DNA from 2 places in the Xanthomonas sp. 60 genome. Region 2 is predicted to be linked to the other one. Evidence: predicted binding sites of a transcription regulator. Region 2 holds the regulator's gene; the other holds the start of a gene.
The links. Region 2 encodes HrcA, which represses chaperone genes, less so after heat shock. Its sites were predicted from a motif close to TTNGCACTCNNNNNNNNNGAGTGCNAA; they were not measured.
Positions count from the first base shown of each region.

Region 1 (15,132 bases), on a different contig from region 2:
TGCACCAGCCGCACAGCGGCAGCTCGACGTGGCGGTCACGGGGCGTTACCTGTTCGCGGTGGGCATCGCCGATGTCACGCTGTCCAGCAACAGTGCCAGCGGCAATGTGCAGCCGCTCGCACTCGACGACCGCGATGATGACAGCTTCCTCAGCGAGGGCCGGCTGGCGTTTTACCTCAAGGGAAAAATGCGTGGTAAATACCTGCTGACCGCGCAGGCCGATACCCAGGACCGTGAACTCTCCAACCTGTTCCGCGATTTCTGGGAAGCCGATCCGCAGGATGTGTTCCGCCGCCTTGACCCTGACCTGTACTACCCCGTGTACGGCGATGACTCCCTCACCTGGCGCGATGTGGACACGCAGGGCCGCCTGTACCTGCGGGTGGACTGGGACCAGAGCCAGGCGTTGTGGGGCAATTACGCCACCGGTATCACCGGCACCGAATACGGGCAGTACGTGCGCTCGCTGTACGGTGGTGCGTTGAACTGGCGCTCGCTGGACGCCACGCCGTTGGGAGAGGCGCGTTCGCAGCTGAAGGTGTTCGGTTCGGAAGCCCAGTCCGCTCCCGGGCACAGCGAATTCCTCGGCACCGGCGGCAGCCTGTATTACCTGCGCCACACCGATGTACTGCCCGGCTCGGAGCAGGTGGTACTGGAAGTGCGCGACCGCACCACGGGGCGCACCGAAACGCGCACGACGCTGCAGGAGGGCGTGGATTACGAGATCGACAACCTGCAGGGCCGCCTGATCCTGACCCGCCCCCTGGCCATGCTCACCCGCGAGAACGTCCGCAGCATCACCCGCGACATGCCACTGGATGGTTACGACCAGCTGCTGCTGGTGGACTACGAGTACGTGCCGCTCGGCTTCAGCAGCGACGACGTCACGCTCGGTGCGCGCGGCCGGCAGTGGCTGGGCGACCACGTGGCCGTGGGTGGCACGTGGGTGGAAGAAAACCGCAGCGGGGAGAACTACACGCTCAAAGGCGCGGACCTGACCCTGCAGGCCGGGCGCGGCACCTACGTGAAGGTGGAGCACACGCAGACCGATGCAACCGCAGCGCCGGTGTTCTTCTCGGACAACGGCGGTCTCAGTTTCATCCGGCGCAACCCGTACGAAGGGCGGCGTTCCGGCAGCGCAACGGCCGTGGAGGCCCGGGCCAACCTGCGTGAACTGGGCTGGACGGAACAGGACTGGAGCGTGGGCGCTTGGTGGCGCGACGTGGATGCCGGCTTCTCGGTGGCGCGGCGCGATACCGGTGCGGCGATCAAGGAATACGGCGCGGAGTTCCTGGGCTATTTCACCGACGACCTGAGCCTGTATGGCCGGCACAGCCGCACCGAACAGGGCGCGTTGGCGCTGGAACAGACCCAGCTGACCGGAGAATGGCGGCTCGGCAACGATGGGCAGTTCAGCGCCGAGCTGCGCCGCGTCCGCGAAGAGCAGAGCCTGCAGACGGTCCAGGCGCTGCTGGCCGCGCTTGGGTACCGGCAGCGCTTCGGCGCCTCGTGGGAGCTGTATGGCACCGGCCAGGTGACCGTGGACGACGATGGTGGCGCTTACGAGAACAACGACCTGCTGACGCTCGGCGCACGCTACCTGTTCGGTGACCGCAGCAGTGTGGGGGCCGAGGTCAGCGGCGGCAGCCGTGGCCATGGCGGCAAGGTTGACGCCGAATACCGCATGGCGCCGGATCACAGCCTGTACGGTGCCTACAGCTACAGCAGCGACCGCACCGGCACCGATCCGCTGTTCGATACCGGCCTGCAGAGTGGCTGGACGCTGGGCCAGCGCTGGCGCGTGAGCAACCAGGTCAATGTCTACAACGAAAGCCAGTACCTGAAGGATCGCCGCCAGGACAGCGCCGGCCTGGTGCACACTTTCGGCATGGATTTCTATCCCGCGCAGGGCTGGAACCTGGGCTTCACGGTGATGGATGGCGAGCTGGAATCCAGGCTCGGCCGCATCGACCGTCGTGCCTACAGCGTGAGTGGCGGGCGCACCGATGCGGCGACCCAATGGAGCAGCAAGCTGGAGTACCGGCACGATTCCGGTGCCGAGCAGCGCGAGCAGTGGGTCACCACCAACCGTCTGCTGTATCGGGTCAACGAAGACTGGCGCGTGGCGGTAAGGGCCAACTACGCCGACACCCGCGACCGCATCAATCCACTGGCCGATGCCAGGCTGGTGGAGACCAACATGGGCTTTGCGTGGCGACCGCATGACAGCACGCGCTGGGCTGCCTTCGGCAAGTTCACCTATCTCTATGACGTGGCGTCGCTGGGGCAGGAAGGCGGCAACCTGTATGACCAGCGCTCGCAGGTGGTCTCGCTGGAGGGCATCCGCCAGCTCACCGACCGCTGGGAGGTCGCCGGCAAGCTCGCCTCGCGCTGGGGCGATTACCGTACGGGCCGGGGCGAAGGCGCCTGGCTGGACAGCCGCGCGGACTTCGCGGCGCTGCAGCTGCGCTATCGCCTGTTCGAGAAATGGGAAGGGCTGGCCGAACACCGCTGGTTGAAAGTGCGCGACGGCGGCGTGCGGAAAGGTTGGCTGCTTGGCGTGGACCGCAGGATCGGAGACAACTTCAAGGTCGGTGCGGGCTACAACTTCACCGGGTTCAGCGACAACCTGACCGAACTGAAGTACGACCAGAAGGGATTCTTCGTGAATCTGGCGGGCTACTACTGACCGCTCATGGGGAGGGCGCTGAACGTCGGCCAACGCCTTCGGGCTGAACAGGGCAGTCCACCTGGTCGTTCAGCTGCCCGTGACGTCCAAAACGCCTTGGATAGATCCCAAGCAGTTGATTCATATAGAAAAAACAGATCCGAAGGGCGGGCTCGCCATTGTCATCATGAGGGCGTAGGGTAGTGGGGTAGTTACCGCCATCGTTCTACCACCGGAACGCTGGAACTTTTTCAAGCTTTAGCAGTCCAAGTATCAGACTGCTAAGATGGGACCTATGAGCCAGATGACCTCTACTGCCCTTGTGGCAAACAATCTTCCGATTCCCAGTGCGCTCGGTTCGCTGGACGCCTACATCGGTGCCGTGCACCAGATCCCGGTGCTGACGGTCGATGAAGAGCAGGACCTGGCACGTCGCTTCCGTGATCAGAACGAACTCGATGCGGCGCGCGAGCTGGTGCATTCCCACCTGCGCTTCGTGGTGCACGTGGCCCGTGGTTACAACGGCTACGGGCTGGCGCTGGGCGACCTCATCCAGGAAGGCAATATCGGCCTGATGAAGGCCGTCAAGCGCTTCGACCCGGACATGGGCGTGCGGCTGGTGTCCTTCGCCGTGCACTGGATCCGTGCCGAGATGCACGAGTTCATCCTGAAGAACTGGCGCATCGTGAAGGTCGCCACGACCAAGGCGCAGCGCAAGCTGTTCTTCAACCTGCGCCGCTCGAAGAAGCGCCTGGGCTGGATGAACGCGGCCGAAGTCACTGCGGTGGCCAACGACCTCAATGTCTCCGAGCGCGAAGTGCTGGAGATGGAGTCGCGTCTGTCCGGTCGCGACGTCGGCTTCGATGCGCCCAGTGACGAGGACGATGACCATGCACCGCCGTCGCCGGCAGCGTACCTGATGTCCAGCGATGAAGATCCGTCGGCCGCTTACGAGCGCATGGACAGCGAAGACAACCAGCTGCAGCTGCTGCGCGAGGGCCTTGCCGAACTGGATGCGCGCTCGCGTGACATCATCGCCCGCCGCTGGCTGGACGCTGACAGCAAGGTGACGCTGCAGGAACTGGCGGACGAGTACGGCGTTTCTGCCGAACGCATCCGCCAGGTCGAAGCGAACGCGCTGAAGAAGATGAAGGCGCTCTTTACTGCCTGAGCGCAGCCTGCGTCGTAGAAGAAGGCCCCGCAGTGCGGGGCCTTTTTCGTTGCCTCAGGAGCAGGTCGGCGTCAATGCGGCTCGCGCGCGATCGCACGCCAGCCGATGTCGGTGCGGTGGAACGCGTTGGCCCACGTCACTGCCGCCACGCCTGCATAGGCATTGGCCTGCGCCTCGCCCACGCTCCCGCCCAGCGCCGCCACGCACAGCACGCGGCCGCCGGCGCTGACCACGTTGCCCTGCTCATCCAGCGCCGTACCGGCATGGAACACCTTGGCCGTCGACGGCACGGCGTCCAGCCCCGAAATCACATCGCCGGTGATGGCTGCCTCAGGGTAGGGCCGGGCTGCAAGCACCACGCCGAGCGAGGGACGTGCGTCCCACTGCGCCTGCACCTGGTCCAGCCGCCCATCGATGGCCGCCTGCACCAGATCCAGCAGGTCCGACTGCAGGCGCAGCATGACCGGCTGCGTTTCCGGATCACCGAATCGCACGTTGAACTCGATGACCTTCGGGGCGCCGCTGGCATCGATCATCAGGCCCGCGTAGAGGAATCCGGTGAACGGAATGCCGTCGGCGATCATGCCCCGCACGGTCGGCTCGACCACTTCGCGCATGACCCGTGCGTGCACCTCCGGCGTCACTACCGGTGCCGGCGAATAGGCGCCCATACCGCCGGTGTTGGGGCCGGTATCACCATCACCCACGCGCTTGTGGTCCTGCGAGGTGGCCATCGGCAGTGCGTGCGTGCCATCGACCATGGAGATGAAACTGGCTTCCTCGCCTTCGAGGAATTCCTCGATCACCACCCGCGCACCGGCATCGCCGAACGCGTTGCCCGAGAGCATGTCACGCACGGCCGCCTCGGCCTCTTCCAGCGACATCGCCACGATCACGCCCTTGCCGGCCGCCAGGCCATCGGCCTTGACCACGATCGGCGCGCCTTTCTCGCGCACATAGGCCAGCGCCGGCTCGACCTCCGTATGCACTGCGTAGAACGCGGTGGGAATGGCGTGGCGGGCGAGGAAGTCCTTCGCGTAGGCCTTGCTGCCTTCCAGCTGCGCGGCGGCCGCGGTGGGTCCGAAGATGCGCAGGCCCGCCGCGCGGAAACGGTCCACCACGCCGGCCACCAGCGGCACTTCCGGCCCCACCACGGTCACGGCGATGGCTTCGCGCTGTGCCAGTGCGAGCAGCCCGTCGAGGTCATCCACCTTGACCGGTACGTTGCGGCACCTGGGCTCGGTGGCGGTACCTGCATTGCCGGGGGCGACCAGCACTTCGCTGACCTGCGGCGACTGGGCGAGCTTCCAGGCCAGGGCGTGTTCGCGGCCGCCGGAGCCGATGACAAGGATCTTCATGGGACAGGTTTCTCGGATGCTTGAAAGAAAAGCCGGGCAGGGCCCGGCTTCGTCATGCGGTTCAGTGGCGGAAGTGGCGCACGCCGGTGAACACCATCGCCAGGCCGTGTTCGTCGGCCGCGGCGATCACCTCGTTGTCGCGCATCGAACCGCCCGGCTGGATCACCGCCTTGATACCGGCGCCGGCGGCCGCGTCGATGCCATCGCGGAACGGGAAGAAAGCATCGGAGGCCATCACCGAGCCTTCCACCACCAGGTTCGCGTCGGCGGCCTTGATGCCGGCGATGCGCGCCGAGTAGACGCGGCTCATCTGGCCGGCACCGACGCCGATGGTGCGGTTGTCTTTGGCATAGACGATGGCGTTGGACTTCACGAACTTGGCCACCTTCCAGGCGAACAGCAGGTCGTTGAACTGCGCTTCGGTCGGCGCGACCTGGCTGACCACGGTCAATCCGGCACGGGTCATGCCGCGGTTGTCCGAAGACTGCAGCAGCAGGCCCGAGCCCACGCGCTTGGTGTCGTAGTTGTTCAGGCCGGCCCCGTGCGGGATGCGCAGCACGCGCACATTGGCCTTTTTCTGCGCGTATTCGAGCGCGTCCGGAGCGTACTCCGGTGCGATCAGCACCTCGACGAACTGGCGGTCCAGGATCGCCTGCGTGGTAGGCAGGTCCAGCGGTACGTTGAAGGCGATGATGCCGCCGAACGCGCTGGTCGGATCGGTCGCATAGGCCAGTTCGTAGGCATCGCCGGTACCGGCGCCCACGGCCACGCCGCACGGATTGGCGTGCTTGACGATCACGCAGGCCGGCGCGTCGAACTGGCGCACGCACTCCCACGCGGCGTCCGCATCGGCGAGATTGTTGTAGCTCAGCGCCTTGCCCTGCAGCTGCTGGAACGTGGCCAGCGTGCCGGGCACCGGGTACAGATCACGGTAGAAGGCGCCGCTCTGGTGCGGATTCTCGCCGTAGCGCAGGTCCATCACCTTCACGAAGGTGGAGTTCATCTGCGCCGGGTACTCGCTGCGCACCGGCACGGCGGTTTCGCGCGAAGCGACGGCGGACAGGTAGTTGCTGATCGCGGCATCGTACTGGGCGACGCGGTTGAACGCGGCCACCGACAACGCAAAGCGCCGTGCCGCCGAGAGCTGGCCCTGATTGGCGTCCAGTTCGGCCAGCAGGTCCGCATACTGCGAAGGATCGGTCGCCACGGCCACGCGGGCGAAGTTCTTGGCCGCCGAACGCAGCATCGCCGGGCCACCGATATCGATGTTCTCCACGGCATCTTCCAGCACGCAGTCAGCCTGGGCGGTGACGGATTCGAACGGGTACAGATTGAGCACCAGCAGGTCGATGGCCGCTATGCCATGCTCGGCCATCACCGCATCGTCGGTGCCCGCACGGCCCAGCAGGCCGCCATGCACCTTCGGATGCAGCGTCTTGACCCGGCCATCCATCATTTCCGGGAAGCCGGTAACGTCAGCCACGTCCTGCACGGCCAGGCCCGCTTCGCGCAGTGCCTTGGCGGTGCCGCCGGTGGACAGCAGCGCCACGCCGCGCGCGGACAGGGCAGTGGCCAGCTCGATCAGGCCGGTCTTGTCGGAAACGGAAAGCAGGGCCCGACGGACGGGCAGCAGGTCAGCACTCATGGGAACAGGGCAACGGCAGCAGACGGGGCCGATAGTGTAGGCGCTCGCGCCGCAATCTGCCGCGTGCCACGGCGACCGTGGCACCGCCGCCGGCCGCGCCGATCAGGCGCTGATGCCGTATTCCTTGAGCTTCTTGCGCAGGGTGGCGCGGTGGATGCCCAGCATCGCCGCCGCGCGGCTCTGGTTGCCTTCGCAGTGGTTGAGCACTTCCACGAACAGCGGAATCTCCATCTCGCGCAGCACGATCTCGTACACATCGTCCGCATCACAGCCATCGAGGTCGCGCAGGTAGCGGCGGACGGACTGGGCGACATGTTCGCGGAGCGGCGGCCGCGAAGCGCCACGACTGGCGTCAGGACGAGAGAGCACTGCGTTCAAGGGAGATCCCGATCAGGTGGCCGGCGCGAATGCGCCCGGGCGATGAAGGTGGAGTGGGCCAGTCTAGCGCGAGCCGGGCCGGCCTGCACGGCGCGGCGGGGCGGCCGGCTCAGAGGAAATCAAAGGTGAAGGCCACGGTGGACGCCGCCGGCTCACGTACCTGGAAGGCCAGTTGGGCACTCTGGCCGGGCTCCAGATGGCCGGTGCCGTCCATGCCTTGCGGCAGGTACTGGCGGGGACTGAAGACGCCGCTTCCGATCACCCGCCCGTCGGCATCGGACAGGGTCAGCCGGAGCGCCGGCCACGCCTGTGCCCAGCGCGCGTCGTTGCGGATGGCGGCCTGCACCTGCAGGGTGCCGCTCTGGCCGGGGACGGGGCGGATCTCGCGGCTGATCATGGTGTAGGCGGCGGGCTCGTGCCAGGGCGGCAGCGTGCAGCGCAGCACGCCGCAGAGGCCCGCGATCCACGGCCGCGTGGCGGCATCGGCGGCCAGCCGCTCGCGGTCGGCCACGGCGATCTGCAGCAGCAGCAGCGCCATCAGCCCCGCGATGACGCCCCACTGCCAACGCGGCACCGGCGCTGACGGCGCCGGTGCACGCAGGAACACCGGCTCGGTGGCGGACGCCGGTGGCGGCTCGGGGATCGGCGTGGCGGCCGCGCCAGTGAGCGGGACGTGCTCGTCTTCCGGGGGCGCCTGCAGGGGCTCGACGGACCTCGCAGCGGGGTCCGCGGCCACGGCTGCGCCGGCGTCCGCGCCATCATGCGCCGCCGGAGGCGCGGTGATGTCGCCAGCCACGGTCCGCCCCTCGGCCGGCGCATCGGGCGGTGCGGCGCGCAGGAAGGTGGCCAGGGGGCGGCGGGGTGGGTTCGGCTCGGACATGTCGGCAGCGGGCTCGGGTCGAGCCCTATTCAAGCACGTTCACCCGGATCAGGCGCGGCGGACGCCGGTGATGCGCATCCAGTCACCGTCCTGTTCGGCCTGCAGGTCATCGAACCACGCACCGTAGCGGTGCAGGAGCTCGCCTTCCTGGCCCTGCAGGATGCCCGACAGGGCGATGCGGCCACCGGCCGCCACGCGCGCCGCCAGCAGGTCGGCGAGGGCGTCCAGCGCCGAGGCGAGGATGTTGGCGACCACGATGGGGTAGGTGGCGGCCGGTTCGTCCTGTGGCAGGAACACCTGCATGCGTGCCTGCTCGCCGTTGCGCTCGGCATTGTCCGCAGTGGCGATCAGCGCCTGCGGATCGTTGTCCACGCCGATGGCCCGCGCCGCGCCGAGCTTCAGCGCGGCCAGCGCCAGGATGCCCGAACCGCAGCCGAAATCGAGCACGGTCTGGTCCTGCAGGCGCCCCTCGGCGGCCAGCCCATCCAGCCAGCGCAGGCACAGGGCCGTGGTGGGGTGGGTGCCCGAGCCGAACGCCAGGCCCGGATCAAGCCGCACGATCGCCGCGTCGGCCGCCTGCGCGGCCTCGGGAAGCGCGTGGTTCCACGGCACGATCCAGGTGCGTTCGCCGAAGGCCATGGGCTGGAACTGGTCCAGCCAGGCACGCTCCCAATCCTCGTCCTGCACGGCACGGAAGCTCGCGGTGGACCAGTCCAGGCCGCCGTCGAAGGCCTCCAGCGCGGCCAGCAGCACCAGCCCATCGGTCTCGGCGGGGAACAGCGCGCTCAGCACCAGGGTGTCCCACAGCGGGGTCTCGCCCACACCGGGTTCGAGGATGGCCTGCTCGTTGCTGGTGTCGGCCTCGGCATCGAGCATCGTGACCGCCAGAGCGCCCACGTCTTCCAGGGCGTTCTCGTAACGGGGCTGGGTGGCTTCGGTGCAGCGCAGGGTGAGTTCCAGGAACGGCATGGTCGCAGCAGGCTCGGTCGGCGAAAGCGAGCATGCTAGACGATGCCCGCCATCGAGGCACGAATCTCTGGCGGCGATGAGATGCAGCCGGTGCCCGCTGTCATCCTTTGCCTGTTGATAGACTAGGGCATCTCTTCCGTTGCCGACGTCAGCCATGGCCTTCGCGCCTGCGGTGAAAACCTGGTTGCTGGTCGTGCCTGCCGTGGCGCTGCTCGGCCTGGCCGGACTGCGCGTGGGCGAGCGTCTGGCGCAAGGCGCCGGACCGTCGGAAACATTCGCGGCCAGCGGCGCGCAGGGGGATGCGCCGATGGCACTGGGACCGCTGGCGATGGCGTCGTCGAACGGGCCAGGCAGCCGCCGCGAGCCTGGGCGCATGCTGCCCTCGGGGCTGCCCCTGGACCTGCGCGCCGACCTTGAAGGTGATACCGATCTGCATGCCTTGGCGCAGCGCCTGCGTGTGCAGGCCGATGCCGGCAACGTGGAGGCCCGCTGGGTGCTCAGCCGGGTCTACGATTACTGCAGCCCCTACGCCAACGATGCAGGTGGCTACCAGCGCGACAGCGCGGCGTTGGCCACGCTCGGTTCCGGGGGAGCGTCGGCCATGGTGGCGGCGCGTTCGCGCGTGGCCGACCGCTGCGCAGGCTTCGTGCCCAGCGACAACCTCGGCCATGCGCTGGTGTTCACCCAGCGGCGCCAGGCGGCGCTGGGCGGCAACCTCGCCGCCGAAGCGTCCCTGATGGCCGATGGCCAGCCGCTGGAGGAGGGCGACGACTATCGGCGCAGCCTGGTGCAGCGTGTGCGTGCCTCGCGCGATCCGGAAGCGTTCATGGCACTGGCCCCGGCAATGGGGCTGCGTGCGGCTGGCGATCAGGCGTTGGTCGGCCTGGTGGCGGGCGAGGCGCTGAGTGAGTTGGCGTGGCGCGTGGCCGCCTGCGATCTGGGCATGGCCTGCGGGCCGGGCAGCGTGCTGATGAACAGTTACTGTGCCAACGGCGGCATCTGCAGCCAGGATGCCGGCCAGGGATTCACCGATTTTGTGTACGACGCTGCGGTATCGCGGCAGGGTGCTGAGAAAATGACCGAGTGGGTTGAGCAACTGACAGGAAAGAGGACTGATCGATGAAGTACCGTCGATTGCTGCATGGCGCGAAGTTCTGGTTCTGGGTGGCGCTGTTTTTCGCCTATTCCGCGGGTGCCGTCGGCCTGTTGATGGTCGACACGCAGGAGGACCGTTACCGGTTGCTCTCCAAGGTGGAACTCACCCGCGTGCAGTCCGCACACGAGACGCGTGCGGCGGGCGCCAGCCAGGTGGCTGCGGTGTACCGGGCGACCAGTGGCCTGCCGTTTTCTTCGATGCCGGCCGGCAGCACCTTCCAGGTGGTCTGGCCGGACGGCTCCACCGAAACGATGGTGATCGTGGACCCCAGTTCACCCAACGGCGTACGCCCGGTGCCAGGCAGCCAGATTCCCGCCGCGGACTGACGGCTTCACGATCGGCTCCACGAATGAACGAACGCCGGGCCCAAGGGCCCGGCGTTTTGGTTTCCATCCCGATGCAGGCGGGCTGCGATCAGGTCAGGGCGATCGACTTCGTCTTGCGCTCGGCCAGCCGCTTTTCCAGGTAATGGATGTTCTGTCCACCGGCCTGGAAGCCCTTGTCACGCATGATGCGCTGCTGCAGGGCCACGTTGGTCTTGATGCCGTCCACCACCATCTCGCTCAGTGCCACGCGCATGCGGGCAACGGCGGTCTCGCGGTCCGGTCCGTGCACGATCAGCTTGCCGATCATGGAGTCGTAGTTCGACGGAACGCGGTAGCCGGCGTAGATGTGCGTGTCCACGCGCACGCCGGGGCCGCCGGGTGCATGGAAGGCGGTGATCTGGCCGGGGCTGGGCACGAACGTTTCCGAATCTTCCGCGTTGATGCGGCATTCGATGGCGTGGCCGTTGAGCACGATGTCGCTCTGCTTGATCGACAGCTTCTGGCCAGCGGCGATCTTCAGCTGCTCCACCACCAGGTCGATGCCGGTCACCATCTCCGTCACCGGATGCTCCACCTGGATGCGGGTGTTCATTTCGATGAAGTAGAACTGGCCATTCTCGTAGAGGAACTCGAAGGTACCCGCACCGCGGTAGCCGATGCGGACGCAGGCCTCGGTGCAGACCTTGCCGATCTGCTCGCGCTGCTCGGCGCTGATGCCCGGTGCAGGTGCTTCCTCCACCACTTTCTGGTGGCGGCGCTGCATCGAGCAGTCACGCTCGCCCAGGTGGATCGCGTTGCCCTGGCCGTCAGCCAGTACCTGGATTTCCACGTGGCGCGGATTCTCCAGGAACTTCTCCATGTAGACCTCGCCATTGCCGAACGCGGCCTTGGCTTCGGTCTTGGTGGTCTCAATGGAGGTCTTGAGGGACGCTTCGGCATGCACCACGCGCATGCCACGGCCACCGCCGCCACCTGCGGCCTTGATGATGACCGGGTAACCGATCTCGCGGGCGATGCGGGTGTTGGCGACGATGTCATCGCCCAGCGGACCGCCCGAGCCGGGCACGCACGGCACGCCGGCGGCCTTCATGGCACGGATGGCTTCGACCTTGTCACCCATCATCCGGATGGTTTCGGCCTTCGGGCCGATGAACACGAAGCCGGACTGCTCCACGCGCTCGGCGAAGTCCGCGTTCTCGGACAGGAAGCCGTAGCCCGGGTGGATGGCCTGGGCGTCGGTGACTTCCGCCGCGGCGATCAGGGCGGGGATGTTGAGGTAGCTCTGCGGCGACGGGGCCGGGCCGATGCAGACCGACTCGTCGGCCATGGCCACGTGCTTGAGGTTGCGGTCGACCGTCGAATGGACGGCCACCGTGCGGATGCCCAGGGTGTGGCACGCGCGCAGGATGCGCAGCGCGATTTCCCCTCGGTTGGCGATGACGATTTTATCGAGCATGGTCTGCCCCTCAGCCGATCACGAAGAGCGGCTGATCGAACTCCACCGGCTGGCCGTTCTCGCCGAGGATGGCGACGATCGTGCCAGAGGCATCGGCTTCGATGGGGTTGAACATCTTCATGGCCTCGATGATCGCCAGGGTCTCGCCTTCCTTGACCTGCTGGCCAAGGGTGACGAAGGCTGGCTTGTCCGGTGAGGACGACGCATAGAACGTGCCGACCATGGGCGAACGCAGCACGTGGCCGTCCGGCAGGGCATTGGCCGGCTTGGCGCTGCCGCCGCCGGTGGAGGCTTCGGTGGGGGACTGCATCGGCATCGGAGCGGCTGGCGCGGCAGGGGCCGACGGCGAGGCCATCACCTGCGTCGGCGCCATCTGCGCGAAGGTACCTACCGGAGCGCGCGACAGGCGCACGGATTCTTCGCCTTCCTTGATTTCGATTTCGGCAAGGTTCGACTCTTCCAGCAGGTCGATCAGCTTCTTGATTTTGCGCAGATCCATGGGGGCCTCTTGAGGTTTGACTGTCTGGGTAACAACCGGCGCGGGCGCGCCCGTCGAGGGAATTCAGGCGTGGGACAACCGCCGCACGGCGGCGTCCATCGCATAACGGTAGCTGTCGGCGCCGAAACCACAGATGACGCCAACGGCCTTGTCACTGAAGTAGCTGTGCTGCCGGAACGGCTCGCGCGCATGCGGGTTGGAGAGATGGATCTCGATGAACGGCACGTCCACCGCCGCCAGCGCATCGCGCAGGGCCACGGAGGTGTGGGTGAAGGCCGCGGGATTGATCAGGATGAACGCGGTGCCATCGCCGCGCGAGGCCTGGATGCGCTCCACCAGCACGTGCTCGGCATTGGATTGCAGGCTCTCGGCGGTATGGCCGGCGGCGGCGGCCTGGGCCTGCAGGGCCTGGTCGATGGCGGCCAGCGTCGTATGGCCGTACACGCCCGGCTCGCGGGTGCCGAGCAGGTTGAGGTTGGGACCGTGCAGGACGAGCAGCTTTGCCATGGAGACCGCGCGACGGGAGAGGGCGGCAGTCTGGCGGATCATGTAATTGAAGTCCAGTTCGGCGAAGTTACGCGCGTTTCAATTGTCCGTTTGAAATCCATGCCTGTTCGGCGGTTGCCGGCGTGCCGCCAGCGCGTTGCCGCCGTGAGCGGCTGGCGGGTGGGGCAGGCCATGGAACAGATCCGGCACCGGATATGCTTGCCCGGGCACGATCTTCCTTCGACAGGCTGCGCCGCCATGATCACCCGAGCAGGCTCCCTTATCCGAAAGGCCATGCTGCTGGTCGTCGCCCTGCTGGTGGCGACAGGCTGCGCGCGGACCCGCCAGGAAACCGTGCTTGCCTCGGACACGCTGAAGGTGGTGGCGGTGACCCGCAGTACGCTGGACATCACCACCAGCGACTATCGCCACCACACGACCTACGATATCTACCTCGACGGCGAAAAACTCTCCGATGCAGGATTCTCGCGCCTGCTGCAGGCGCCGGAAACGGAGGGTGAGCGCTTCGTCCACAGCGATGCCATCGCGCTCGACACCCAGGCCGTCCTGCTGGCATCGCATGTCGGGGAGGGCGCGCGCTGCTGGACCACGCGGCTTTCCGTGCACGCGGGCAAGGCCGTGCTGGAGAAGATCGTCGAAGGCTCGGTGGACTGTTCACCCCGACCAGCACCCCGTGGCTGGCGGGTGCTGTATGACCAAGCGGACAATCTGTTGCTGGTCAGGGAGCAACCATTCCAGGTATATCCGATCACACGGTACTGGCAGGTGCTGTGGATCGAGGGCGATGTCGTGGCCCTGTACAACGACGAGCGCGACAGCGGGCAGCGGGTGGTGCGGCTCGTGCGGATCTCCACCGATTCCCCCCTCGCCGAGCTCAGGCTGCCCATGCAGCAGTACGCCGCGCCCGCACTGCTGCACGCCTCGCCGGGAGAGCGCAGGCAATGGCTGTTCGACAACTTCACCGTCGCCATGGCGGCGCCTTTCTCGATCGCCCTGCGTCCGGACAACCGGCTGCACACCATCACCCCGGAGGTCTGGGCGGCGTATCAGCAGATCGACCGGGAAAACCGGGACGCCGATGCCCGTGCGCGCGCTGCCGGGGACGCTTGGCACGCGGCGCAGCGCAAGGCGCTGATGGAAGCAGACGCCGCGCGCCCGACGAAGCAGGTGTCACCGTAGGCGGCCCCCGCCCAGGCGGACATCGTTCAGCACCGCAGACACGGGGGGCTGCAGCACTGTGGGAACGTGCACTCAGAACGTGGCCTGCACCGCCGCTTCCACCCGCGTGCCGGCCCACGTGCCGAAATCGCGCTCGGCTGCCGCGTCGGTGTCGTGCAGGGTAAGGCGCAGTTCGAAGGGGGCGGCGACGGCCCAGACCGCACCGAGCTGCAGGTGCGTGTAGTCGGCGTAGCCGCTGGTGCGGGCAAGCCGGTAGTGGCCAGCGGCGCCCTCCAGGCGGATTCGCTCGTTGAGCGGAACGCGCGCGCCGATCTGCGCATAGGTGCCCGTCGCGCCGCTGGCGAGGGCATCGTTGGCGTGCGCGATCTGGACCCAGTACCGCTCACGCCAGGTCAGCGTGGCCGAGACCTCCGTCCAATCCAGGTCGGCGGCGGCGGAAGGGTAGAGGTAGCGTGTCACGCTCAGGTCCAGCGCGGCATCGGCGGTCAGCGCGCCCGACCACCCGGCGGTCAGGTCGATCTCGGTGGAGGCACGCGTCTGCGGTGCGAATTCAACGCTCGAGCCCCACGCCTGGGCATAGAAACCGTGCGTGCCGGCGACCTTCAGGCCGGCCTGCACGGCCGGGTCTTCGTTGCTCTGGCTGGTGCCGCGCCAGACATAATCGGAGGTCAAGGCGCTGGAGCCGGTGACCTCGGCGGCCGAGGCCCCGCCACTGCACAGGGCGGACAGGGCGATCGGCAGCGCGAGATGGCGTGCAGTGGAAGCGATACGGGTCATTGCAGGCGTCCTGGCGGAAACCGTCCGCCGGTCCGCGAATTCTCGAGGTGCGCGCCGTAAAGTCGCCATGCCGGTGGCGGCGGCGGCGAGTACACAACGCATAAAAAAGCGTTCGCGGCCAAGCGCCGTCGTGAGGGGCCAGTGCACGGGCATCGCCGCGCGT
Region 1 is NZ_JAASQW010000003.1:525,994-541,125, forward strand. Features, by position in the region: gene FHY09_RS09245 (TonB-dependent receptor) at 1-2,689, shown strand, start outside; gene rpoH (RNA polymerase sigma factor RpoH) at 2,964-3,839, shown strand; gene purD (phosphoribosylamine--glycine ligase) at 3,911-5,197, opposite strand; gene purH (bifunctional phosphoribosylaminoimidazolecarboxamide formyltransferase/IMP cyclohydrolase) at 5,259-6,842, opposite strand; gene fis (DNA-binding transcriptional regulator Fis) at 6,945-7,220, opposite strand; gene FHY09_RS09270 (DUF3426 domain-containing protein) at 7,330-8,100, opposite strand; gene prmA (50S ribosomal protein L11 methyltransferase) at 8,149-9,069, opposite strand; gene FHY09_RS09280 (hypothetical protein) at 9,224-10,192, shown strand; gene FHY09_RS09285 (hypothetical protein) at 10,189-10,551, shown strand; gene accC (acetyl-CoA carboxylase biotin carboxylase subunit) at 10,640-12,007, opposite strand; gene accB (acetyl-CoA carboxylase biotin carboxyl carrier protein) at 12,018-12,506, opposite strand; gene aroQ (type II 3-dehydroquinate dehydratase) at 12,570-13,013, opposite strand; gene FHY09_RS09305 (hypothetical protein) at 13,287-14,192, shown strand; gene FHY09_RS09310 (TorF family putative porin) at 14,265-14,969, opposite strand.
Region 1: rpoH (RNA polymerase sigma factor RpoH) is a predicted target of HrcA. The motif match lies at 2,927-2,953, and genes of this name have one in related genera.

Region 2 (15,132 bases):
GCAGCCCACGCCAGCTGGACGTGAGGTGCCGAGCCTGCCGGAAGCCCTCTCGATGACGGCGGAAACGACTGCGCAGCCGCCGTCCCATGATCCTGCGCCACAGCCGGCCCAGCCGACGGTGGCCGAACCCGTCGCCCGCGCCCGGACGCAGCTGCCTGCCGCAGCGGCGCCTCAACCGGCACGTGGCGCGCCGGAACAGCGCCGACCCGCCCCGCGCGTCGCTGCGCAGCCGCCACCACAGGGGACGGCCAAGCCTGCGATGGAGGCCCCTGCTGCCAGGACGGTGGCACCTGGGCGGGGCCGCGATGGCCTCGCGGCGAAGGAGGAGGTCCAGCAGGAGCGCATGCCGGCCAACCGGCCGCACGCATTCGCATCCAGCACGGTGGCACCGGCTGCCGCCCACGGCAGCGCCGACGCGGCCACGCCAGCCCAGGCGGAACCCGCGGCGAGGTCGATGACCGCGCCCCCCCAGCGCGCCCTGATGCGCGCGCCCCAGGTGCCCATCACCCAGGCTGCGACCGACCTCGCCGGACAGGTGCGCGACGATGCCCGACTGCCCCGCCGCCAGTGGCTGCTGAAGATCCGCCAGCGCAATGACGCAGGGGACGTGGACGGCGCGCGCTCCAGCCTCGAAGCCTATCTGCAGGCCTATCCAGCAACCCGCGTGCCCGCTGACCTGCGCGCCCTGCTGGATCGTTGAGCCCCGATGCGGGCTGCGCGGTGCCGCGATGGGTGCGCCCGGTAGAATGGTGCCGATGCTCGACACTCTGCCCGCTCCTGTCAGCCATGCGCTGGACATCAAGCACAGCCGCTTCATCGCCCACGCCGCGCCGGTGGACGATGGCACGCAGGCCCTGGACTTCCTGCGCCAGGTCGCGGTGACCGAAGCGACCCACAACTGCTGGGCCTACCGCTGCGGCGGCGATTACCGTTCCAGCGATGACGGCGAGCCCGCAGGCACCGCCGGACGCCCGATCCTGGCCGCCATCGATGGGCAAGGCTTCGACCAGGTCATGGTCGTCGTTACCCGGTGGTATGGCGGAATCAAGCTCGGCGCGGGCGGTCTCGTGCGTGCCTACGGGGGCACGGCGGCCGAGTGCCTGCGCACGGCGCCCCGGCTGCCGCTGGTTGCGCTGAGCCGTGTCTGCATCCGCGCGGGGTTCGAGGATCTGGGCGCGCTGCACGCCGCGCTGGCGGCGCACAGCGCCCGGAAACTGGACGAATCGTTCGACGCCGACGGCGCCCTGCTGGAGGTCGAAGTGCCGACTGACGCGATGGACGCATTGAAAACGCGCCTGCGCGACGCCACTCGTGACCGTACCCGCATCATCGAAGCGAGCGCATGACCGAGCCGACGCCCTCCTCCCCTCCGCTGCGCCGGCTTGGCAGCCTGGCCACCCTGTGGCCCTTCGTACGGCGTCACAAGGGTCTGTTCTGCGCCTGGCTGGCGGCCCTTGCGGTGTCTTCAACCGCCACCCTGAGCCTGCCGCCGGCCGTCAAGCAGATGATCGACCATGGCTTCACCGGTGGCGGCCAGATCAACCGTGCCTTCGCGCTGCTGTTGCTGGTGGCCATCGTGATGGCGCTGGCCACCGCCGCGCGGTTCTACTTTGTTTCACTGCTCGGCGAAAAGGTGGTGGCTGACCTGCGCAGCCAGCTCTACGCCCACCTGATCACCCTGGGCGCCGGCTTCCACGACCGCAACCGCAGCGGCGAGCTGGTCTCGCGGCTCACCGCCGACAGCGAACTGCTGCGCAGTGTCATCGGCTCGACGATGTCGGTCGCACTGCGCAGCAGCGTCACCGTCGTGGGCAGCCTGGTCATGCTGTTCGTCACCAGCCCCCACCTCGCCGCGTGGTCGCTGCTGGGCATTCCGCTGGCGGTGTTGCCGATCATCCTGGGGGCACGCCGGCTGCGCGGCATTTCGCGCGACAGCCAGGACCGCATCGCCGATGCCAACAGCCTTGCCGCCGAAACGCTCGGTGCGGTGCGCACGGTGCAGGCGCATGCGCGCGAACCCTATGAACGGGGTCGCTTCGACCGCGCACTCGGCGATGCCATCGGTGCTGCGCGGCGGCGCATCGCAGCCCAGTCGCTGGTGACCGCCAGCGCCATCCTGCTGGTGTTCGGCGCGATCGTCGGGGTGCTCTGGCTGGGCGCGCACGACGTCATCGCCGGCCGCCTGAGCGCCGGCACGCTCGGACAGTTCGTGCTCTACGCCCTGATCGGCGGCGGCTCGGTGGGGGCGCTTGCCGAGGTCTGGAATGAACTGCAGCGGGCATCGGGCGGCATGGGCCGCATCAGCGAACTGCTGCACGAAGAGGTGGAGATCCGCACGCCCGGCACGGCCACCGCACTGCCATCGCCGCTGCGGGGGGAGATCCGTTTCAACGACGTGGTGTTCCACTACCCGCAGCGCCCCGACCAGCCCGCGCTGGACCACTTCAACCTGCACGTGCGGCCGGGCGAGACCGTGGCCCTGGTGGGCCCTTCCGGTGCCGGCAAAAGCACCGTGCTGCAACTGCTGCTGCGCTTCCACGATCCGGCCGCCGGACAGGTTGACGTGGACGGCATCGATGTCCGCCAGCTGGATCCTGCCGCGCTGCGGGCCGGACTCGCGCTGGTGCCGCAGCAGCCGACGCTGTTCGCCGCCAGCGCACGCGACAACATCCGCTACGGTCGACTGGACGCCAGCGATGCCGAGGTGGAGGACGCCGCGCGCGCCGCCGAAGCCGACGAGTTCCTGCGCGCGCTGCCGGAAGGCTATGCCAGCGAGCTCGGTGAGCGCGGCGCCCGTCTGTCCGGGGGCCAGCAGCAGCGCGTGGCGATCGCGCGCGCACTGCTCAAGGACGCGCCCATCCTGCTGCTGGATGAAGCCACCAGTGCGCTCGATGCGCAGAGCGAACGTTCGGTGCAGCACGCGCTCGAACGGCTGATGGCCGGCCGCACCACGCTGGTGATCGCGCACCGCCTGGCGACGATCCTCAAGGCCGATCGCATCGTGGTGATGGATCACGGCCAGATCGTCGCGCAGGGCACCCACGCGCAGCTGCTGGCCGAGGGGGGGCTTTACGCGGAACTGGCGAAGCTGCAGTTCATCGAGTGAAGACGCGCGCATAACGCCGTGCGGCGCACCGTGCATGGCATGCCCCCCGAGCCCCTGCACGGCGCCGCCGAAGAGGAGATAGCCCATGTCCTTCAGACAGTTTCCTGCCACCGACGCCAACGGCGAGAGCCATGTCATCATCGAGTTCAAGACCGAGGGCGCAACCTCGGGCGATGGCCAGGCCCCGCCGCGCTACGAGCTTGAAGACGGACGCGTGCTGATTCGGGCCGGCCGCGAATTCACCACCCAGGGCGGCGACCTTCGGCTGCACCTCTAGCCACAGTGTCGTGCGGATGGTGTGCTGACAAGCGGTCCGTCCGGGAGTAGCGACTGGGTGGTCAATAAATCACCACACGTCTTGACAACGTTGTCCCGCAAGCGGCGCACGCACTTATCCACATGTTTGTTGGAAAACCATCCACACCGCCTGTGGATGAAATGCGTCAGCGCGCGAGCACGCGCCCGATCCCTGTCGCATCGACTTCGGCCGCCGCAACGGCGATCCGGGCGATGTCGCTGCCTGCAACGAAACCGATGCGGAAATGCACGTCACCGGACGGCGTGCGCGAGGAATGGATCGATGCAAGGCTGATGCCGTGGGTCTCGAAGACGTGCAGCAGGGCGCGCAGCGAGCCCGGGCGGTCCTCCGGAAGATGCACGGACACCGCCTGCGTCTCGGTGAGATCGGCCAGCAGGTAGCCGACGCGTTCGAAGGTGTAGTTGCCCTCGGCCACGCCGGCCTCGCCGAGTACCGCGCGATTGTCCTGCAACCACTGCCGGCGGAACCCGGCGCGCGCATCGTCATCCCCCTGCGCCACCTGCGCATGCAATGCCTGCAGTTGGGTGACCAGCTGCTGCAACATCGGCGGCACGTGCGGATTGCCGAACTGGAGGTCTTCGTAGATGGCCGGGTTGAGCGCGAAGATGCGCGCGATGATCGCCGCATCCAGTTCGAAGGACGCTGACCGGAACGGCATCAGCGCGGACAGCTCACCGAGCAGAGGCTGATAGCTGCGCAGCACGCCGGCCTGCGCCAGGTGGGTGGCATGCACCATCGCCTGCACCAGCGCCATCCTCTGGTCATGCTGGGACGGCGTGGACTGCACGCACTCGGCCTCCAGCGCGGTGCACAGCGCCTGCACCCAGCCCTGCCACGCCTCCACGCGGGCCGGGCACACCACCAGCACGCGACCTTTGAGGGTCGGCGACTTGGGCGGCGCCGTCATCGGATGCAGGCCCAGCACCTCCGCCTGCGAAGCCAGCATCGCCTGCACGGGCGCCTCCTTCACCGAGGTCACGTCCAGCCACAGGCGGCCTGCTTCGCGGCCTGCCGATCGCTGCGCATACTCGGCGATCAGCGCCGGCGTGTGGCGGATGGGCGCGGAGAACACCAGCACATCGGCGCGCTGCAGCAGAACGTCGGGCGTGACAGACGCCGGATCGGCAGGATCGTGGCCGATCACCTCCAGCTGCATGCGATCGCGGAAAAAGCGCGCCAGCCAGCGCCCGTACGCGCCGGCGCTGCCGACGATGCCAACCACGCGCGGCGGGTGCGATGTCGGCACGCTCACGCCAGGCGCTCGACCGCAAAGCGTGGCGGGTCGAGCAGTGCGGCCGGCGCGGCGGCGTGCACATCGAACTCTTCCACACCCTCGGCAAGGGTGCGCTCCAGCGCCGCGTGGGTACCGGCCACCGCTCGCCCCACCGCCTGCTCCATTGATTCGCCGCGCAGCAGGAACGCCACTACCAGCGCCATCAGCACATCGCCGGTACCGGCCACATCCACCGGCAGCAACGGCGAACACCAGCGCCATACGCCTTCGCGGCCAACCGCCAGCGTGACCAGTTCGCCATCCTGCCCGGACACGCTATGCGCGATGACCCACTGCGGGCCGCGCTCGAGCAGGCTGCGCGCCGCGGCGATCGCGTCGTCCTGCGCCAGCGCCGCCCTGCCCGTCAAACGCCCAAGCTCGAAGGCATTGGGCGTGACCAGCCAGGCATGCGGCAGCAGCCGCTCGGCAAACACCTTTTCCAGCCCCGGCTCCACGTAGGGCCCGGTGTGCGTGTCACCGATCACCGGGTCGAGGCAGTAGCGCAGCTGCGGGCAGCCAGGCCGTACCGCGTCGAGCCAGTCGGCGAATGCGGCACCGTTGTCGACGCTGCCGAAGTACCCGGACACCAGCATCTTCGCCCGCTGCGGCACGCCCCGTTCGGCCGTGCCGCGCAGCAGGTCGGCGAACCAGTCCACCGGCAGCACGCGGCCGCGGGTGGTGGCATAGAACGGCGCATTGCTCAGCAGCGTCGTGGGGATCTCGGCCACGCGCACACCGAGCGCGCGCAGGGGTGGCGCGGCGGCACTGTTGCCGGCATGGCCGTACACCAGCTGCGACTGCACGGAAATGACATCGACCACGGCGGGGCCGTCAGGCCGCTGGCGGCGGCCATGTACCAGATGGTTTTCGAGGGATTCGCTCATGCAGCAAGTTTACGCCCGCGCAGCACCCGGCGTGGCGCGCCGGCGGACGGCAGAACGCCGGGCGCGGCCCGGCGCTCTGCTGGCAGTCAGGAGGTCATCCGGTCCCAGAAGCCCTTGACGCCGTCGATGAACGTCGCCGACTTCGGCGAATGCTTGCGCGCGTCCTCGCCCACGAACGTGGACTCGAACTGCTCCATCAGCTTGCGCTGGTCGGTGGTGAGATTGACCGGCGTCTCCACTACCACGCGGCAGTACAGGTCGCCCTCGGAGCGGCTGCGCACCGAGCGCACGCCCTTGCCACGCAGGCGGAACAGCTTTCCGGTCTGGGTCTCGGCGGGAATGCGGATTTCCGCTTCGCCGCCCAGCGTCTGCACGCGGATGGTGTCGCCGAGCGCGGCCTGGGAGATGCGGATCGGCACCTCGCAGTGCAGGTCATCGCCGTCGCGCTGGAATATCGCATGCTCGCGCACACGCACTTCGACGTACAGATCACCCGGCGGCGTGCCGGCCGGCCCCGCCTCGCCCTCGCCCGCCAGACGGATGCGGTCACCGGTATCGACGCCGGCGGGCACCTTCACCGAGAGCACCTTGTCTTCCTCGACACGCCCATTGCCTTGGCACGTCTTGCACGGGTTGGCGATGATCCTGCCGCGGCCGCCACACTGGTGGCAGGGCTGCTGCATGGTGAACGGGCCGCGCTGGATGTGCACCTGGCCACGCCCGCGGCACACGCTGCAGGTATCGACCTTGCCGTCTTCCGAGCCGCTGCCGTGGCAGTCATCGCACTCGGCCAGCGTGGGGATTTCGATACGGCGCTCGATGCCCCGCACGGCTTCCTCCAGGTCCAGCTCCAGCACGTAGCCGACATCGGCGCCGCGCCGGGCCTGGCGCGCGCCACCTCCGAAGATGTTGCCGAAGATGTCGCCGAAGATATCGTTGATGTCCGGGCCGCCACCGCCACCACCGCCCATGCCGTGCTCGAAGGCCGCATGGCCGTGGGCATCGTACATGCGCCGCTTGTTGGCGTCGGACAGCGTCTCGTACGCTTCCTTGCATTCCTTGAAGGCGGCTTCCGCCGCTGCATCACCGGGATTGCGGTCGGGATGGAACTTCATCGCGCAGCGACGGTAGGACTTCTTGAGTTCTTCGTCGGTCGCGGTCCGGGCAACGCCCAGGACTTCGTAATAATCACGCTTGCTCATGGAATGAATCGCTTTCCGGTACGTCGGGATTCGTCAAAGCAGAAGAGCGGAACCAGGTCCGCTCCTGCATCGGGCGCCCCGACACGCCAGGACGGCGGCCAGGACCCTGAGGCGACAACGGGGCACCGCCTTCCGGCAGTGCCCCGCATCGTCCTGGATCAGGACTTCTTGTCGTCCTTGACTTCGGTGAACTCGGCATCGACCACATCATCGTGGCGATCACCGGCCGCACCGGCGTCGGCACCCGGGGCACCGCCCTGGTCGCCGGCCGAGGCCGCGGCGAACAGCGCCTGGCCCGCTTCTTCCAGCGCCTTCGAGCGCGATTCGATCTGCGCCTTGTCGTCGCCCTTCATCGCGGTTTCCAGATCCGCCAGCGCCGACTCCACCTTGCCGATCACATCGCCGCCGACCTTGCTGCCGTGCTCGGTGATCGCCGAACGCGTGCCGTGGATCAGGGCATCGGCCTGGTTGCGCGCCTGCACCAGTTCCTGGAACTTCTTGTCTTCCTCGCGGTTGGCTTCCGCGTCGGCGACCATGCGTGCGATCTCCTCCTCGGACAGACCCGAACCGGCCTTGATCTCGACCTTCTGTTCCTTGTTGGTCTTCTTGTCCTTGGCCGACACGTGCAGGATGCCGTTGGCATCGATGTCGAAGGACACCTCCACCTGCGGCAGGCCGCGCGGGGCCGGCTCGATGCCGGAGAGATCGAACTTGGCCAGCGACTTGTTGAAGCGGGCCTGCTCGCGCTCACCCTGCAGCACGTGCACGGTCACGGCCGACTGGTTGTCCTCGGCGGTGGAGAACACCTGCGAGGCCTTGGTCGGAATCGTGGTGTTCTTCTCGATGATCTTGGTGAACACACCGCCCATGGTCTCGATGCCCAGCGACAGCGGGGTGACGTCCAGCAGCAGCACGTCCTTGACGTCGCCGCCGAGCACGCCGCCCTGGATCGCCGCACCCAGTGCCACGGCTTCGTCCGGATTGACGTCCTTGCGCGGCTCACGCCCGAAGAACTCGGTCACCGCCTGCTGCACCTTCGGCATGCGGGTCTGGCCACCGACCAGGATCACCTCGTTGATGTCGCTGGCGCGCAGGCCGGCATCGTTCAGCGCAGTGCGGCACGGCTCGATCGACTTGCGGATCAGCTCGTCCACCAGCGACTCGAGCTTGGCACGGGTCAGCTTGATGTTCAGGTGCTTCGGACCGGATGCATCGGCCGTCACGTAAGGCAGGTTCACCTCGGTCTGCTGCGCGCTGGACAGTTCGATCTTCGCGCGCTCGGCCGCATCCTTCAGGCGCTGCAGCGCCAGCGGATCCTTGCGCAGGTCGATGCCCTGGTCCTTGTTGAACTCTTCAACCAGGTACTCGATGACGCGGTTGTCGAAATCTTCGCCGCCCAGGAAGGTGTCGCCGTTGGTGGCCAGCACTTCGAACTGCTTCTCGCCGTCGACGTTGGCGATCTCGATCACCGAGACGTCGAAGGTACCGCCGCCCAGGTCGTACACCACGATCTTGCGATCCTTGTTGTCACCCTTGTCCAGGCCATAGGCCAGGGCCGCGGCGGTCGGCTCGTTGATGATGCGCTTGACGTCCAGGCCGGCGATGCGGCCGGCGTCCTTGGTCGCCTGGCGCTGGCTGTCGTTGAAGTAGGCCGGCACGGTGATGACCGCTTCGGTCACCTTCTCACCGAGGTAATCCTCGGCGGTCTTCTTCATCTTCTCCAGCACCTTGGCGGAGATTTCCTGCGGCGCCATGCGCTTGGCATCGCTGGTGGCCACCCAGGCATCGCCATTGTCGTGCGCCAGGATGCTGTACGGCACGTGGGCGATGTCCTTCTGCACTTCGCCGTCGGAGAACTTGCGGCCGATCAGGCGCTTGACGGCGTAGAAGGTGTTCTTGGGGTTGGTCACCGCCTGGCGCTTGGCCGAGGCGCCGACCAGCACTTCGCCGTCCTTGGTGTAGGCGACGATGGAGGGCGTGGTGCGGTCGCCTTCCGAGTTTTCAATGACGCGGGCCTTGCCGCCGTCCATGATCGCCACGCACGAGTTGGTGGTGCCGAGGTCGATACCAATGATCTTGCCCATGGGGAACTCCTGAAGATTATCCGGTGAATCCGGCCCACAGGCCGGTGTATGAATGGGATGTGGGGGAGGCTCGTGGAACATTCAAGCCATCCCGATGAATCGTTTCAGCGATCGGGCCGCGCCCGCCCGGACCGGGCGGCGCGTGACTCAGTCCGCGGCCACGACCACCAGCGCCGGCCGCAGCAGCCGATCGTTGAGCAGGTAGCCCTTCTGGAAGACGGTGACCACGCTGCCCGGGGCCACGCCCTCGGCCGGGACCTGGCTGATCGCCTGGTGGTGCTCCGGATTGAACGGCTGGCCGGTCGGGTCCAGCAGGGTCAGGCCGTTGTCGCCGGCGACCTTGAGCAGCTGCTTGTAGGTCAGGTCCAGGCCGTCACGGAGTGGGCTGGCCTGCTCGCCGGCGGCCTTCAGCCCGGCATCCAGGCTGTCGAACACCGGCAGCAGCTCGCCGAGAAGCTTCTCGTTGGCGAAGCGGCGCGCCTGGTCCACGTCGCGGACCATGCGCTTGCGCTGGTTCTCCAGGTCGGCGCGCTCACGCAGTGCATCGGCCTTGACCTGCTCCAGCTCGCCACGCAGCTGCTCCAGCAGGTCGTGATGGGTCGAGTCGGCTTCGGCGGCCGACGGGGAGGATTCGATATCGTGCTGATCTTGGTTCATGTGCGTTTCCCTGGCGGTGACTCCCCGCCTCCATCCCCCCTAGTGTGGGCGGGATGCTGCGTTTCAAGCGCCAGGGTGCCCCGGACGACGTCCGGTGGGTGAAAAAGCCTCACCAAGCACCTCGGCGGTGGCCTGAACCAGCGGGATCAGCCGGTCGTAGGCCATGCGCCGCGGCCCGATCACCCCCAGCACGCCCAGCACCTGGCCATCGGCCACGTAGGGCGCGGTCACCAGGGACACGCCCTCCAGCGATACCACCCCGGTCTCCTCGCCGATGAAGATGCGCACGCCCGGCGCCTGCTGGGTCCGCTCCAGCAGCTGCAGGATCTCGCGCTTGCTGGCGAACAGCTCGAACAGTTCGCGCAGGCGCTCCAGGTCGGAGAGGTCCTGCACCCCCATCAGCCGCGTCTGCCCGGCCACCAGCATGTCGTCGGCCGGTGGCGCGAAGGCTTCTTCGGCCAGGGTGATGCTGTGCGCCAGCAGCTGCTCCATTTCATTGCGGGCGTCGTGCAGTTCGTGCAGCAGGCGGTGCCGGATCTGCGCAAGCGGCAGCCCGGCAAAGTGCGTATTGAGATGATTGGCGACCCGCTCCAGCTCGGCCGGCTCCCACGCGCGGCGGCTTTCGATCACCCGGTTCTGCACCTCGTTGTCGGCGAAGACCACGATCGCGAGCACGCGCCGGGCATCGAGCGCCACGAAATCGATCTGCCGGAACGCGAACTGCTCGCGCCGCGGCGCGCTCACCACGCCGACGAAATGGCTCATGGCCGAGAGCAGCTCTGATGCACTGCCCAACAGGGCCTGCGTGCCTGCGCCACTGGCCAGCTCGCTGCGCAGCCGGCCCATTTCCTGCTCACCGGGCGGCTGCATCTGCACCAGGCTGTCGACAAACACGCGGTAGCCATGGGCGGTGGGAATGCGCCCGGCCGAGGCATGCGGCGAGCTGAGCAGACCCAGGTCTTCCAGGTCGCCCAGAATATTGCGGATGGTCGCTGCGCTGACATCCAGCCCGGCGGTGCGCGCAAGCGTCTGCGACCCGACCGGCTCGCCATCCTGGATGTGGCGGGCGATCAGGGTCCGCAGCAGGTGCCGCGAACGGGGAGCAAGGTGGTCATGGGAACGCGCCATCGGATCAGCCGGTGAGACTCAGCCACTACATAATGCCCCCTCCCCGGCTTGGCAAGTCATTGGACCGACCTGCCCTGCATGCTAGCTTTGCGCGGCTCCAGAGACTGCAACCCATGCTCAGACATCTATCCATCAAGGATTTCGCCGTAGTACGCGCCACCGAACTGGAATTCGGCCCCGGCATGACCGTGGTATCGGGTGAAACCGGTGCCGGTAAATCGCTGATGGTGGACGCGCTGGGCTTCCTGTCCGGCCTGCGCGCCGACAGCGGCGTGGTCCGCCACGGCGCTGCGCGCGCCGAGCTGTCAGCCGAGTTCGCGCTCGATGCCCAGGCCGGCGCCCGGCGCTGGCTGGCCGAAAATGAACTCGACGACGAGGACCACTGCCAGCTGCGCCGGATCATCCGCGCCGATGGCGGTTCGCGCGCCTGGATCAACGGCCGCCCGGTCACGCTGTCCCAGCTGACCGAGCTGGCCGCCTTTCTGGTGGAGATCCACGGCCAGCATGAACAGCAGGCGCTGCTGGCTCGCCCTTCGCAGCTGGCCCTGCTGGACGCCTACGCCGACAACGCCGAGCCGCGGCGCCTGGTGCGGCAGGCCGCCGCGACCTGGCAGGCGCTGGTGGACGAGGCCGAGACGCTCTCCCAGCAAGGGGATGTCAGCGACCGCATCGGGTTCCTGGAGCATCAGCTGCGCGAACTGGAGCGCGAGGACCTGGACGCCGACTCGATCATCGCCCTGGGCGCCAGCCACCGCCGGCAGGCGCACGCCAGCGCCCTGCTGGCCACCTGCGAGACCACCACCTCGCGCATCAGCGGTGACGAGGGGCCCTCGGCGCTGGAGCTGCTGCAGCAGGTCCGCGGCGACCTCGGCCGGATGGTCGAGCATGACCCGCGCCTGGGCGAGGTGGATGCCCTGATCGACAGTGCCAGCATCCAGCTGCAGGAAGCCCTGGTGCTGCTGGACCGCGTACACGACGACCTGGACGCCGACCCGGAGCAGTTCGAGGAGAACGAGCGCCGGCTGGGCCGGCTGCACGACCTGGCGCGCAAGCACCGCGTGCCGATGGAAGAACTCGGCCTGCAGCGCGATCGCATGCAGGCGGAAGTCGAGCAGCTGCGAGGTGCCGATGTGCGCCTGCAGAAGCTCGCCGGGGAGATGGAAAAGGCCGTGCAGGCGTGGCGCGAGGTGGCCAGCAAGCTCACCGACAGCCGTCAGCGGGCCGCCGCCGAACTTTCCACCACCACCACCGAGCTCATCGCCGAGCTGGGCATGGGCGGTGGCCAGTTCCTGATCCAGCTGGAGCCGCAGGACGCGGCGAAACCGGACCCGCAGGGCGCCGAACGGGTGGAGTTCCTGGTGGCCGCCAACGCCGGCCAGCCGCCCCGTGCGCTGCGCAAGGTGGCCTCCGGCGGTGAACTGTCACGCATCTCGCTGGCCATCGAGGTCGCCGCGCTGGATCTGGACGCCGTGCCGACGATGGTCTTCGACGAGGTCGATTCGGGCATCGGCGGGGCCGTGGCGGATATCGTGGGGCAGAAACTGCGCGCGCTCGGCGAGAAGCGCCAGGTGCTGTGCGTGACCCATCTGCCGCAGGTGGCTTCCAAGGGCCATGCGCATTACCGCGTCAGCAAGGCGCCGGTGGACGGCATGACCCAGAGTGCGGTGGAAAAGCTGGATACGCGGGCCCGCGAGGAAGAACTGGCGCGGATGCTGGGCGGCGTGGAGGTCAGCAAGGAAGCCCGGGCGGCCGCGCGCAGACTGCTGGCCGGCTGAGCGGGCGCTGAGGGGAATGGAAACAGCCGGGCAGCGCCCGGCTGTCAGGCAACGCCCGTCAGCGACGCTTCTTGCGCACGTAGAGCACGAGCGAGTGCTCTTCCAGATCGTAGCCATGCTCGGCGGCGATCTTGCGCTGCAGTTCTTCGATCTCCGCGCTCTCGAACTCGATCACGTTGCCGGAGTCCACGTCCACCATGTGGTCATGGTGGCCACCGCGGTCAAGTTCGTACACGGCCTGGCCGCCCTCGAAGTTGTGCTTGAGCACCAGCCCCGCGGCCTCGAACTGGGTCAGCACCCGGTACACCGTGGCCAGGCCGATCTCATCACCGTGCTCCAGCAGCTGGCGGTAGATGTCTTCGGCGGTCATGTGGTGCTGGGGAGTGCGCTCGAGCAGGGCGAGGATCCGCATCCGCGGATGCGTCACCTTCAGGCCGACTTTGCGCAGGTCGTGGGTTTCCATAGGTCTCCGTTCATTGGCGATTTAGCGCCAGCTGCCTCGGATTGGGTCGCGGTGGCACGCCGGGAGTGTATCATCGGTTCGTTTTCACCAACCGCCATTCCCGATGCGCAATCTCCTGCTGGTCGCCGCCGTTGCCCTGTCCACCACGGGCTGCGGCATCATCTACAAGCAACCCATCTATCAGGGAAATCTGATCCGGGAAGATGCCGTGTCCAAGCTCCAGGCTGGACAGAGCAAGCAACAGGTCACCGAGCTGCTCGGCACCCCGTCCATCGCCGATCCGTTCCACGCCCAGCGCTGGGACTACACGGCGAGCCAGCGGGTCAACCGCCTGGGGCGGACCGAGGTGAAGAACTTCACCGTGTACTTTGACAACGACGTGGTCAGCCGCTGGGATGGCGACTACTTCCCCTCGCAGGATGCCACCCTGGCCCGGGAGACCGTCCGCCAGTTCGGCCGCAACCTGCCGAAGGACAAGAAGAAGCGCGGACGCTGAGGCGCACGGTCGGTCTCCAGCGTACGGGAGGGGACGCCCGTCCCCACAGGTGCCGGCCGCATGGCCGGCACACTGCTATCTGGCGGCCCGGGCGCGGCGGCGGCGATTGTCCTTCGGATCGGCCAGCAACGGCCGCAGCAGTTCGATGCGGTCCCCGTGCTGCAGCTGCTGGGCAGGCTGCGCCAGGACGCCATGCACTGCGATGGCCGGGCACAGGATCGCCTCCTCGATCGCGGCCACGCGCAGCGCGTCGGCCACGGTGGCGTCTTCGGCCAGCTCCAGCGTCCGCTGGATCACCCGCTCCGGCCAGGCAAGCACCACATCGACGCGGATCACCGTTCAGCCCTGCTCGTCGGCTACGCGCACGAAATCGTTCACCATGCGGTCGGCCAGGCCCTTGAAACCGAGCGACAGCGCCGGGGTGAGCAGGCGCGAGGTCGGTTCGAAATCCAGCGACAGCGAAACCTTGCAGGCGTTCTCGGCCAGCGAATGAAACTCCCAGCGGCCATGCATGCGCTTGAACGGCCCCTCACGCAGCTTCATATCGATGCTGCTGGGCCGCACCAGCGCGTTTTCGGTCATGAACCAGGTCGTGAACGAGCCCAGGCCGAGGTCCAGGCGGGCGACGACGCGGTCCTGGCCCTGCTCGATGATCTGCGCATCCGAGCACCAGCGGAAGCGGCGTGGATAGGCGGCGACATCGTTGACCAGGTCGAACATGTGCGCGGCGGAATGCTCGACGAGAGCGCTACGGCGGATGATTGGCATTTCAGGTCTACTGCAGTGATCGACCCGGAGGCCCCGGATCGGAGAGAATAGGAAAATGAGCAAGAACAGCGGCAAGGATAAAGCAAAGGACGCGACGGCCAATAAGACCATCGCGTTGAACAAGCGTGCGCGCCACGAGTACCACATCGAAGAACGCTTCGAGGCCGGGCTTGCGCTGCAGGGCTGGGAGGTGAAATCGATCCGGGCCGGGCGCGGCAACATCATCGACGCCTACGCCTATGTGAAGCAGGGCGAGATCTTCCTGATCGGCGCGCAGATCACCCCGTTGATCCAGGCCTCCACCCATGTGGTGGCCGTGGACCGGCGTGAGCGCAAGCTGCTGCTGCACCGTCGCGAGATCGACAAGCTGGTCGGCAAGGTGGAACGCGATGGCTACACGATCGTGCCCACGGCGATGTACTGGAGCAAGAACAAGATCAAGCTCGAGGTCGCGCTGGCCAAGGGCAAGCAGGAGCACGACAAGCGCAACACCGCCAAGGACCGCGAGTGGGCGATCGAGAAGCAGCGCGTGATGCGCCGTGGCAACCGCGACGCTTGACTGCCTTGGATAGCGCGGCCGGCAACGAAGCTGCCGGACTTCGCTTCCAATTTCCGATCCTTTTCGTGACTATTCAGCCGAACAGGCGTAGCATCACTCGCGTTGGGCAGCCAGTGTCCCGTCGCATCGGATTCTGGCCAGTACTTGCAAGCATCTGTAGAAACCGGGGGTGCATTGGTTTCGACGGGGGTTGTGAAGTCGCTTGGCGCATGCCGAGGGGGTAGCTTTCCTCGTAAATCCAGCTGCAAAACTCTAGTTGCCAACGACGACAACTACGCTCCGGTCGCCCTCGCAGCCTAAAAACTGTGGTGTGTGACCTTCTGCCGACTTAGGCGGAGCCTCGAAACTGCTTGTGTCCATGCTCGCAGTGTAGAGTCATTATCATGGAATCGAGCCGGGCGGCTGCCTGTCAGTCCGG
Region 2 is NZ_JAASQW010000004.1:257,507-272,638, reverse strand. Features, by position in the region: gene FHY09_RS11010 (YML083C domain-containing protein) at 1-700, shown strand, start outside; gene FHY09_RS11005 (IMPACT family protein) at 756-1,346, shown strand; gene FHY09_RS11000 (ABC transporter transmembrane domain-containing protein) at 1,343-3,106, shown strand; gene FHY09_RS10995 (hypothetical protein) at 3,192-3,383, shown strand; gene FHY09_RS10990 (prephenate dehydrogenase) at 3,550-4,671, opposite strand; gene pdxY (pyridoxal kinase) at 4,674-5,582, opposite strand; gene dnaJ (molecular chaperone DnaJ) at 5,669-6,784, opposite strand; gene dnaK (molecular chaperone DnaK) at 6,943-8,868, opposite strand; gene grpE (nucleotide exchange factor GrpE) at 9,016-9,525, opposite strand; gene hrcA (heat-inducible transcriptional repressor HrcA) at 9,589-10,653, opposite strand; gene recN (DNA repair protein RecN) at 10,767-12,428, shown strand; gene fur (ferric iron uptake transcriptional regulator) at 12,487-12,891, opposite strand; gene FHY09_RS10950 (outer membrane protein assembly factor BamE domain-containing protein) at 12,995-13,387, shown strand; gene FHY09_RS10945 (RnfH family protein) at 13,463-13,723, opposite strand; gene FHY09_RS10940 (SRPBCC family protein) at 13,727-14,155, opposite strand; gene smpB (SsrA-binding protein SmpB) at 14,211-14,714, shown strand; RNA gene ssrA (transfer-messenger RNA) at 14,880-15,132, shown strand, end outside.